Regions from separate parts of the Streptomyces sp. NPDC026062 genome, predicted to be linked through region 1. Evidence: riboswitches for the same ligand, from Rfam matches in the RefSeq annotation. Region 1 holds a riboswitch; each other region holds the start of a gene.
What was found. Region 1 has a riboswitch for cyclic di-AMP ahead of ACZ4LX_RS13380 (C40 family peptidase). Riboswitches for the same ligand answer to the same signal wherever they lie in the genome.
Positions count from the first base shown of each region.

Region 2: another riboswitch for cyclic di-AMP. It lies ahead of ACZ4LX_RS14135 (transglycosylase SLT domain-containing protein); the one in region 1 lies ahead of ACZ4LX_RS13380 (C40 family peptidase).
Region 3: another riboswitch for cyclic di-AMP. It lies ahead of ACZ4LX_RS23905 (transglycosylase family protein); the one in region 1 lies ahead of ACZ4LX_RS13380 (C40 family peptidase).
Region 4: another riboswitch for cyclic di-AMP. It lies ahead of ACZ4LX_RS20180 (M23 family metallopeptidase); the one in region 1 lies ahead of ACZ4LX_RS13380 (C40 family peptidase).

Region 1 is NZ_JBVHOQ010000012.1:17,555-19,746, forward strand. Features, by position in the region: gene ACZ4LX_RS13375 (LysE family translocator) at 1-226, shown strand, start outside; gene ACZ4LX_RS13380 (C40 family peptidase) at 426-899, opposite strand; cyclic di-AMP (ydaO/yuaA leader) riboswitch at 903-1,074, opposite strand; gene ACZ4LX_RS13385 (hypothetical protein) at 1,402-1,710, opposite strand; gene ACZ4LX_RS13390 (ATP-dependent Clp protease proteolytic subunit) at 1,718-2,192, opposite strand, start outside.
Region 2 is NZ_JBVHOQ010000012.1:198,292-200,483, forward strand. Features, by position in the region: gene ACZ4LX_RS14130 (DUF5682 family protein) at 1-763, shown strand, start outside; cyclic di-AMP (ydaO/yuaA leader) riboswitch at 1,179-1,364, shown strand; gene ACZ4LX_RS14135 (transglycosylase SLT domain-containing protein) at 1,368-2,192, shown strand, end outside.
Region 3 is NZ_JBVHOQ010000027.1:42,298-44,489, forward strand. Features, by position in the region: gene ACZ4LX_RS23905 (transglycosylase family protein) at 178-927, opposite strand; cyclic di-AMP (ydaO/yuaA leader) riboswitch at 932-1,103, opposite strand; gene ACZ4LX_RS23910 (transglycosylase family protein) at 1,405-2,192, opposite strand, start outside.
Region 4 is NZ_JBVHOQ010000021.1:15,490-17,681, forward strand. Features, by position in the region: gene ACZ4LX_RS20175 (M16 family metallopeptidase) at 1-790, shown strand, start outside; cyclic di-AMP (ydaO/yuaA leader) riboswitch at 1,007-1,173, shown strand; gene ACZ4LX_RS20180 (M23 family metallopeptidase) at 1,187-2,023, shown strand.

The DNA of each region.
Region 1 (2,192 bases):
GCCACAGTTCGTGCCGGCCGGGGCCGCGCCCCTGCCCCGAACGCTGCTGCTGGCCACGATCGTCGTGCTGCTGGCGCTGATCTGGTTCCCGGCCGTGGCGCTTCTGGTGGACCGCCTGGGCCGGTGGCTGCGCCGGCCGCGTACCGCCCGGGTGGTCGAGGGCGGCAGCGGCGCGGCACTCACCGCGCTGGGGCTGGTCCTGGTGACCGGTCCGCTGCTGCGCTGACGCGTGAGCTTGAGCGGGGGCGGGTACTCTGGCGGGCCCCGCCCCTGCGTGGCGGACCGGTGCGGGGCCTCTGTGGACCTGTCCTCATCGGGCCTGTCCCCCGCGGACCCGGGAAAGGCCTCGGCAGACCCGTCCGCCGCAGCCTGGAAGAGGGGTCAGGGGCCGGTCCCTGACCGTCGCAGCGGACCGAGGAGGGGCTTCAGCGGACCCGGCCGTAGTAGACGCTCTTCGTCCAGATCCTTTCCAGGCGGACCACGGCCCCGGTCTTGGGCGAGTGCCAGATCTTGCCGCTGCCGGCGTAGATGCCGACGTGGTAGATGCTGCGGCCGGAGTGGAAGAAGACCAGATCGCCGCGCTGCCGTTGGGAGGACGAGATGTGGCGGGTCTTGTTGTACTGCTGCTGGGCCGTACGCGGGAGCTTCTTGCCCGCCTTCTTGAACGAGTAGAGCGTCAGCCCGGAACAGTCGAACCGGCTGGGCCCCGTGGCGCCCCACCGGTAGGGCGCCCCCCGTTTCGACGCGGCGATGTTGAGGGCCTTCATCGAATGTGTCGCTGCCTGGGCCTCGGTCACGGCGCCGGGAACGAACAGCGTGCCGCCGACAGCGGCGAGAGTCAGGGCCGAGGCCGTCGTGGCCCGGGCGAGCAGAGACGGGACATGAACCTGCGCACTCATGCGCAACCCTTCGTCAGCCGCCTGTGAAGGATGACCTGTCGGGTTCGGGCTGGCGAAGTTGCCCGGCCGCTGTCGCGGCTTCACCCCGAGGACCGCCCGGAAGTCCGGTCGGCCCGTTGTGCTCGGGTCCTCCACTCCTGCCGATCCACTCCTGTCGACCAGGCATCCGGACGGCGGCAGGACTCGGCGTCCGCCCGGACCGCCCCGCCGCGGTGGCGGGGGCTTGTCGTCCCAGGGATCTTGACTCACCGAGTGCCCGATTTCCGAGGTGAAACGGCGATATGTGAGGCTCGTCACGGCTGACCCGTTCGGGTGGACAGGTGGTCCTGAGTGCACCTCCGGAACTTGTCGACCGGTGCCGCACCAGCGGCGGAAGGGGAGATTTCGCCCGTCTTCCACCTCGAAAGCGCAAATCGAGTTGTCCCTCGTGCGAAGTAACGTCTACGCCGAACGAGCGAGATAATTCGGTCGCCGCGTCGGGCGTGTCGCGGCAGCGTGCTGATCAACTCGGCGGGGCGGGCGGGATGGTGACCCGACGGGAGCGCCGTTCGCCGTCCAGGACGCGCAGGGCCCGGGTCAACGTGGCTGCGTGGATCTGCGATTCGCCGCGCTCATGCATCAGTGTGAGCGCGTCCCGAAGTGCGGATGAGTAGGAGGCGAGCGCCTGGGCGGCACGCAGCGCCCCGTAGGTGTCGCCGCCGTGGGCCGGATTGATCCGGCCCACCTGGTCGAGGACTTGCAGGTAACGGTCGATGAACTCGCCCTCCGCGCGGGTCAGGGCGGGCAGCGGCGGGAACTCCGGTGGCGGCATCGGAAGTTCACCGCTCCGGGCGCGAGGACTGCGGCAGCGGACGGTTCCGGATGATGTGGTCGACCAGCCCGTAGTCCTTGGCGCCCTCGGCATCGAGGATGAGGTCGCGCTCGGTGTCGGCGTTGATCTGCGGGACGGGGCGGCCGGTGTGACGGGCCAGCATGCCGGTCATGGTCTCGCGCATGCGGGCCAGTTCCCGCGCCTCGATCTCCAGGTCGGACGGCTGACCCTGTACCGGCTCGGTGAGTTCGGGCTGCCGTACCACCACTCGGGCGCCCGGCAGCGCGTGCCTCGCGCCCGGGGCTCCGGCCGCGAGCAGCACGGCCGCGACGGCCCCCGCCTGGCCGAGGCAGTAGGTCTCCACCTCGCAGGTGAGGAACGCCATCGTGTCGTAGACGGCGGTCATCGCGCCGAACGTGCCGCCGGGGGAGTTGATGTACAGCGAGATCGGCCGGTCGGGCGCGTTGTGTTCCAGATACATG
Region 2 (2,192 bases), 180 kb from region 1:
GTCCTTCGTCAAGGCCGGGTACGCGCACTACTGCACCCTGCTGCCCATGTCGTTCACCGACGACGACGCCACGGTCCGCCACGTCGCGGCGATGCTCGGCTTCCTCTTCAGCATGGAGAACCTGGCCCTGTCGCTCGGCTGTGACCGCGCCCAGCTCCAGCTGGCCCTGGCCCAGTCGCACCCCCAGGAGCCGTCGAGGACCGCGCTCCTGTGGGCGGCGCAGGTGCGGCTCGGGCAGCTCTCCCGTGCGGAGCTGCGGTCGCGGTGTGACGAACTGCTGGACAACCCCCTCGTGGTGCCCGCGTACCCGCGCTACCTCAGCGGCCTGGTCCACGCGCTGGAACCCGTACCGGGGCTCACGGACTTCGTGGTGGAGGCGGTGTCGCAGGCGTTCGGACGGTTGCCTGACCCGGTGCTCCTGCCCTGGCTGCCGACTCTGGTCACCACCTTGCGCGCGGGCGGTGCCGACCTGGCCCCCCTGCTCATCCGCGAGGCCGGACGGACCTTTCCGGGCCGTCTCGGGGCGCTCGACACATGGATACCGCCGTGGCGGGTGCAGCCGGAGGCGCCGGCGGCCGGCCGCCGGGAGGCCGCCCGCGGCTGCACGCTGCTCGCCGCGCACCCCGGGACCTGCGACGCGGTGGCGGCGCTGCTGGGCTGGGAAGGGACGTGGGAGGGCCCCGATTCCGGTGGGTCGGGCGTGGCCCTGGCGGACAGGTACCCGGACACCGCGGTGGCGCTGGAGGCGCTGCTGGCCGGCTGAGGTCAGGGGAGCGGCCTACGGATTCAGTAGGGGCCCGGCCCACCGCGTCACGCGGTGGGCCGGGCCCCTACGGGGTGCTGAGGCGCCGGCCTGCGCCGCACGGGCCGCGAGCCCCCAGCTGTCCTGTTTGTGCGACATGCCGGGAAGGTGTGACAGGTTCGCGAAAGCGGCTTGCCTGTGGCTCATGATCCCCGAAGGCGTGGCAAATCGCCCTTTTCGGTCACAGTGGTCGGCATCACGTTTTCGCCCCCCGACGCGGATCCGCGGACCTCGGTTCCCTGTCGCGCCAAGAAAGTTGCCCCGCCCCGGTGTGACCGGCGTCGCACATTTCCTTTTATTGATCTTGCGAATCAATTGTGATCACCAATTCCGGGCTTGTTTCGCCCTGCCTTTCTCGCTTACGGTCACCGTCAATCCGGATGGAACGCCGAATCCTGCCGCCGTCCGGTAACCCGACCACTTCACGTGCGGCAGGAGCGGGGGACCCAGGTTTGCCGCCGTTCCGGAATCCGGAACGGCTAGGGGTGAAGTCGCCATGTGCGGCCGGACATCTCCAGTCCGAACCCGACAGCTCACCTCGCAGGCGGCGGAGAGGAAAAGCGCCATGCCCTTCAAGGGTCAGCACAGCCGTTTCAAGTCCACCACCCTGACCCGCGGTTTCATCGCCGTGAGCGCGGGCGGAGCCGTTCTGGCGCTCCCCCTGATCGCTGCCGGGTCGGCTTCCGCCGCACCCGCCCAGGCGGTCGTCGCGAAAAAGGCCGCAGCCTCGACTTCCGTGTCGGTCAGGGAAATTGCCGCACAGGGGGCCAAGTCCTCCAGCTATTCCGTGGTCTCCGGTGATTCCCTTTCCAAGATCGCCCGGGGGTATTCCCTCAGCGGCGGGTGGGAGCGGCTGTACCAGGACAACCGGAGCGTGGTGGGCGACAACCCCGACCTCATTCACCCGGGCCTGAAGCTGACCATCGGCGCCAAGTCCTCGACTGCCGCCCCCAAGGCTGCGGCCAAGAGCGAATTCAAGGCGGACAACTCCTCCGCCGAGGCCTCGCAGCAGTCGGCCGACCGCGCCGAGAGCACCGACCGCGCCGACCGTTCGGAGCGGACGGCGGAGCCCGTCGCCATGGAGACCGTTGCGAGCGCCTCCACGCAGGCCGCGACGACGTACACCAACGACCTCGACGGCTGGATCAAGGAGTCGCTCGCCGTCATGGCCGAGAACGGTATCCCCGGCAGCTACGACGGCATCTACCGCAACGTCATCCGCGAGTCCTCGGGCAACCCGCAGATCGTCAACAACTGGGACTCGAACGCCGCCGCCGGCACCCCGTCCAAGGGTCTCCTCCAGGTCATCCAGCCCACGTTCGACGCCTACCACGTGCCCGGCACCTCGCTGGACATCCTGGACCCGGTCGCCAACATCACCGCAGCGTGC
Region 3 (2,192 bases), on a different contig from region 1:
GACGAAAAAGGACCCAAGGGCAGGCATAGCGGGGCAAAGGTCCAGAAATTTACTGACGAGTAACTACAACAGTTGAACGATCAAACTCGAAACCGGCCGACCCCGGCCCGGTACGCACGGGGGGAAGGTGCGCACCGGGCCGGGGCGGCCGGAGATGTCAGCGAGGAGGGATCGCGACTACTTCGTCAGGTGGAGCTGCTGACCCGGGTAGATCAGGTCGGCGTCCTTGACGATGTCCTTGTTCAGCTCGAAGAGCTTCTCCCAGCCGCCCTTGACCTTGTGGTCGGCGGCGATCTTGCTCAGGGAGTCGCCGGAGACGACCTTGTACTCGCCGTCACCCTTCGCGACCTTGGCACCGGTCGGGGTGGTGACGGTCTTCTTCTGCTCGGCCTTCTTCGGGGCGGCGGAGCGGTCCGAGCGGTTGGTGGCGGGGGCCTCGGCGCGCTCGGCCTTCTTCGGCTCGGCCTGCTGGACCGGCGCGGACTCCTGCTTGGGCGCGGTCTCGGTCCTGGCGGCGGAGGAGCCGGTGTCGACGCCCGGGTCGACACCGTCGTTGCTCAGGTTGCCGGCGCCGGCGCAGGACCAGGCACCCGGGCCCTGGATGGCGAGGAGCTTCTCGGCGGTGGCGATCTGCTGGGCCTTGGTGGCCAGGTCGGCACGGGCCGCGTACTGGGTACCGCCGGCGGCGGCCCAGCTCGACTGCGAGAACTGCAGACCGCCGTAGTAGCCGTTGCCGGTATTGATGGACCAGTTGCCACCGGACTCGCACTGGGCGACGGCGTCCCAGGTGGACACGGAAGCGGCGGAAGCGCCGGTCGCACCCATCAGGGGGACGGCGATGGCGGCACCGGCGACACCGGCGAGCGTGGCGATACGGACGGCCTTGGACGGGCGACGGTGCTTGTTGCCCTTGCTGTTGAGCAGCATCGAGACTTCTCCTCACCGACGCCTACGAGGTGAGCTGTCGGGTTCGGGCCAAGTGAGTTGCCCGGCCGCGCGTCCTAGCGCACGACTTCACCCCAAGCCGGTCCTGATGCGTCTCTCGACGACCGGGCCCGGCGCTTACCTGGGTCCCCCGCTCCTGCCTACGGCGCTTTACGCGTCTGTTCCCTTCGACCGACGGCAGGATTCGGCGTGACGGTCGACGGGGCCCGCGGTGCGAGCGGTTCCGACCGTAAACACACCCAGCCCCGATATCCAAAGATAGACATACCGGATAAACGGCCCTTCCTTGCATCCGAAGAACCATCATTTGCGCAGGTCGGAACGGATGTGGCGGGACCTCCCGGACAAGACACGCCAGTTCACGCAAAGAGACCCATGTCTCACTCCGTCAAAAGTGGGACATAGGCCTCTTAAGTACCTCAAATTTTGAGGCATTCTCAGCCGATCATCAGACCGCTCTCAGTCCGCCTTCACACCGAGATCGAGGCTCTGGCCAGGCAGGATGAGGTCCGGGTCGGAGCCCACCTCCGCCTTGTTGGCCTCGTACAGCTGGGTCCAGCCGCCCGGCAGCTCCTGAGCTTCGGCGATCGCCCAGAGGTTGTCGCCGGCGCGCACGGTGTACGTACCGTCAGCAGCCGGAGCACCGGTGTCGCGTGCGCCACTCTCACCGCGCGAGGCATGGCGCCCCGCCTCCCGGTCGCCGCCGCCGCTCCCCCGGGTCTCCTCGGGGGCCGGAGCGCCCCGGTGCTTGCCGGACTTCTCCTGGCCCCCCGTCGATCCGTTCTCGGCGCCGGAGGCCTTGCCCGAGGGCGTGGTGGAGGGCGTGGCCGAGGGGGAGGCGGACGCGTCCGGGATCCTGCCCTTGCCCTCGGCGCCGCCCGAGGCATCGGCCGAGGCATCGCCCCCGGCGGCGTCCGTGGCCCCGTCCGCCGGCGTCGTCGCGTCCGAGGACGCGTCGTCCGACGCGGTGGCGTCCTCGGAGGGGTCGGCGCTCACCGACGGGTCGGCGGAGGGCGTGGTGCCCGGATCCACACCGGGCAGGCCGCTGTCCGTGGCCAGGCCCGAGATGACCGCACAGCTGGGCCACGCGTTCGGCCCCCGGTCCTCCAGGACCTTCTCCGCCACGGCGATCTGCTGCGAGCGGCTGGCGAGGTCGGCGCGCTCGGCGTACGACTCGCCGCCGTACGACTTCCAGAGCTCCTGCGAGAACTGCAGGCCCCCGTAGTAGCCGTTGCCGAGGTCGGCGC
Region 4 (2,192 bases), on a different contig from region 1:
CCGCCCGTCCACCGCGACGGCCGTGGTCGTCGGCGACCTCACGGGCATCGACCTGGACGGGCTGCTCGCGGACACCCTCGGCGACTGGTCGGGCAACACCGCGGAGCCCCGCCCCGTCCCGCCGATCACCGCCGACGACACGGGCCGTGTGGTGATCGTGGACCGCCCCGGCGCCGTGCAGACGCAGCTGCTGATCGGCCGCATCGGCGCCGACCGCCACGACAGCGTCTGGCCGGCGCAGGTTCTCGGCACGTACTGCCTGGGCGGCACGCTCACCTCCCGTCTCGACCGGGTGCTGCGCGAGGAGAAGGGCTACACCTACGGCGTACGGGCCTTCGCCCAGGTGCTGCGCTCCTCTGCCCCGGACTCCGTCTCCGGGGCGACGGGCGCCGCCATGCTCGCCATCAGCGGCTCCGTGGACACGGAGTCCACCGGTCCGGCGCTGGAGGACCTGTGGAAGGTGCTGCGGACCCTGGCGGCCGAAGGGCTGACGGACGCCGAGCGCGAGACGGCCGTGCAGAACCTCGTGGGCGTCGCCCCGCTGAAGTTCGAGACGGCGGCCTCGGTCGCCGGCACCCTCGCCGACCAGGTCGAGCAGCATCTCCCGGACGACTACCAGGCACACCTGTACGCACGCCTCGCGGATACCGGCACGGTCGAGGCGACCGCGGCCGTGGTCAATGCCTTCCCGCAGGACCGTCTGGTCACGGTCCTGGTCGGCGACGCCGCGCAGATCGCCGATCCGGTCAGGGCCCTCGGCATCGGTGAGGTTTCGGTCGTGACCGGCTGAGCGAAACAGTCAATTCGCCCCATGTCTGGGCAAAAGGAAGGTCCTGATGGAGAGATCTCCGTCAGGACCTTCCTTTTTGTCTGTTTTGTGGGAGAGGTTGCCTGTCTGCCCTGTGGGATGTGCGACAAATCGGCCTGTCCGTTTGGTGGGGGGAAGCGCCCCCGTCTAGCGTCGGCTGCGCTGTCCGCCACTCGTATGCCGCATCCGCGACGTACCGGGCAGCCATCGCCGAGTCCCCGTCAGGCGCGAGCCTGGGGAGCCGGGGACCCACGCAGTCCCTGGGGTGAATCGGATGCCCGCGCCTCGCACGAGGCAGGGGATCCGTAGGAGACCTTCCTGCTCCGAACCCGTCAGCTAACCCGGTAGGCGAGAAGGAAGGAAAGGATCAGCCACTTCATGGCGTTCACCCGTGCCACCGGGAAGCACCGTGCCCCGGGCCGTCTGACGCGCAGCGGCGCGAAGGCCGTCGGCATCGCGACCCTGGCCACCACCGGCGTCATCGGCGGACTGGCCTCCCCGGCCCTCGCCGCGGAATCCGGGGCCCCCGCCGCCGGTGAGACCGGCCTCACGCAGGTTCTCGCCATCGAGAACGTCCTCGCCGAACGGATCGAGGCACAGGCGGACGCGCAGCAGCGTCAGGCCGACGCCGCCGAGAAGAAGGCCGAGGCGGCCAAGAAGAAGGCCGAAGCGAAGAAGAAGGCGGAGGCCAGGGCGAAGGCCGCCGCGAAGGCGAAGGCGGCAGTGAAGGCGAAGGCCGCCGCCCGTGCCGAGGCGGCTCGCGAGGCGAAGGCCCGTGCCGCCCGCTCCGCCGAGCGCGCCCGGCTCGGTTCCTTCCAGCTCCCCGTCGCCGGTTCGTACGTGAGCACCGGCTACAAGTCCAGCGGTTCGCTCTGGTCCTCCGGCAGCCACTCCGGCATCGACTTCCACGCCGCGTCCGGCAGCTCCGTCGTCGCCGTCGGCGCCGGTACGGTCGTCGAGGCGGGCTGGGGTGGCGCGTACGGCAACAACATCGTGCTGCGGATGACGGACGGCACGTACACCCAGTACGGCCACCTCTCCTCGATCGGTGTGTCCGTCGGCCAGAGCGTCGGCGCCGGACAGCGGATCGGCCTCTCCGGCTCCACCGGCAACTCGACCGGCCCGCACCTGCACTTCGAGGCCCGCTCCACTCCCTCGTACGGCTCCGACATGGACCCGGTCGCCTACCTGCGCGCCCACGGGGTCGCCGTCTGACCGGACGGAAGACACCACGAAGGCCCCGGCACCTCGCCGGGGCCTTCGTCGTGTCCGCGCGCCGCACCGGTCCGGGGCGTTCCGTACCTGCCGTTCCCGAACGGCAGGTGGCCAGAAGATATTCATGAATTTCCACCCGCCGTCGGAAATTCGACCGCATTGCAATAGA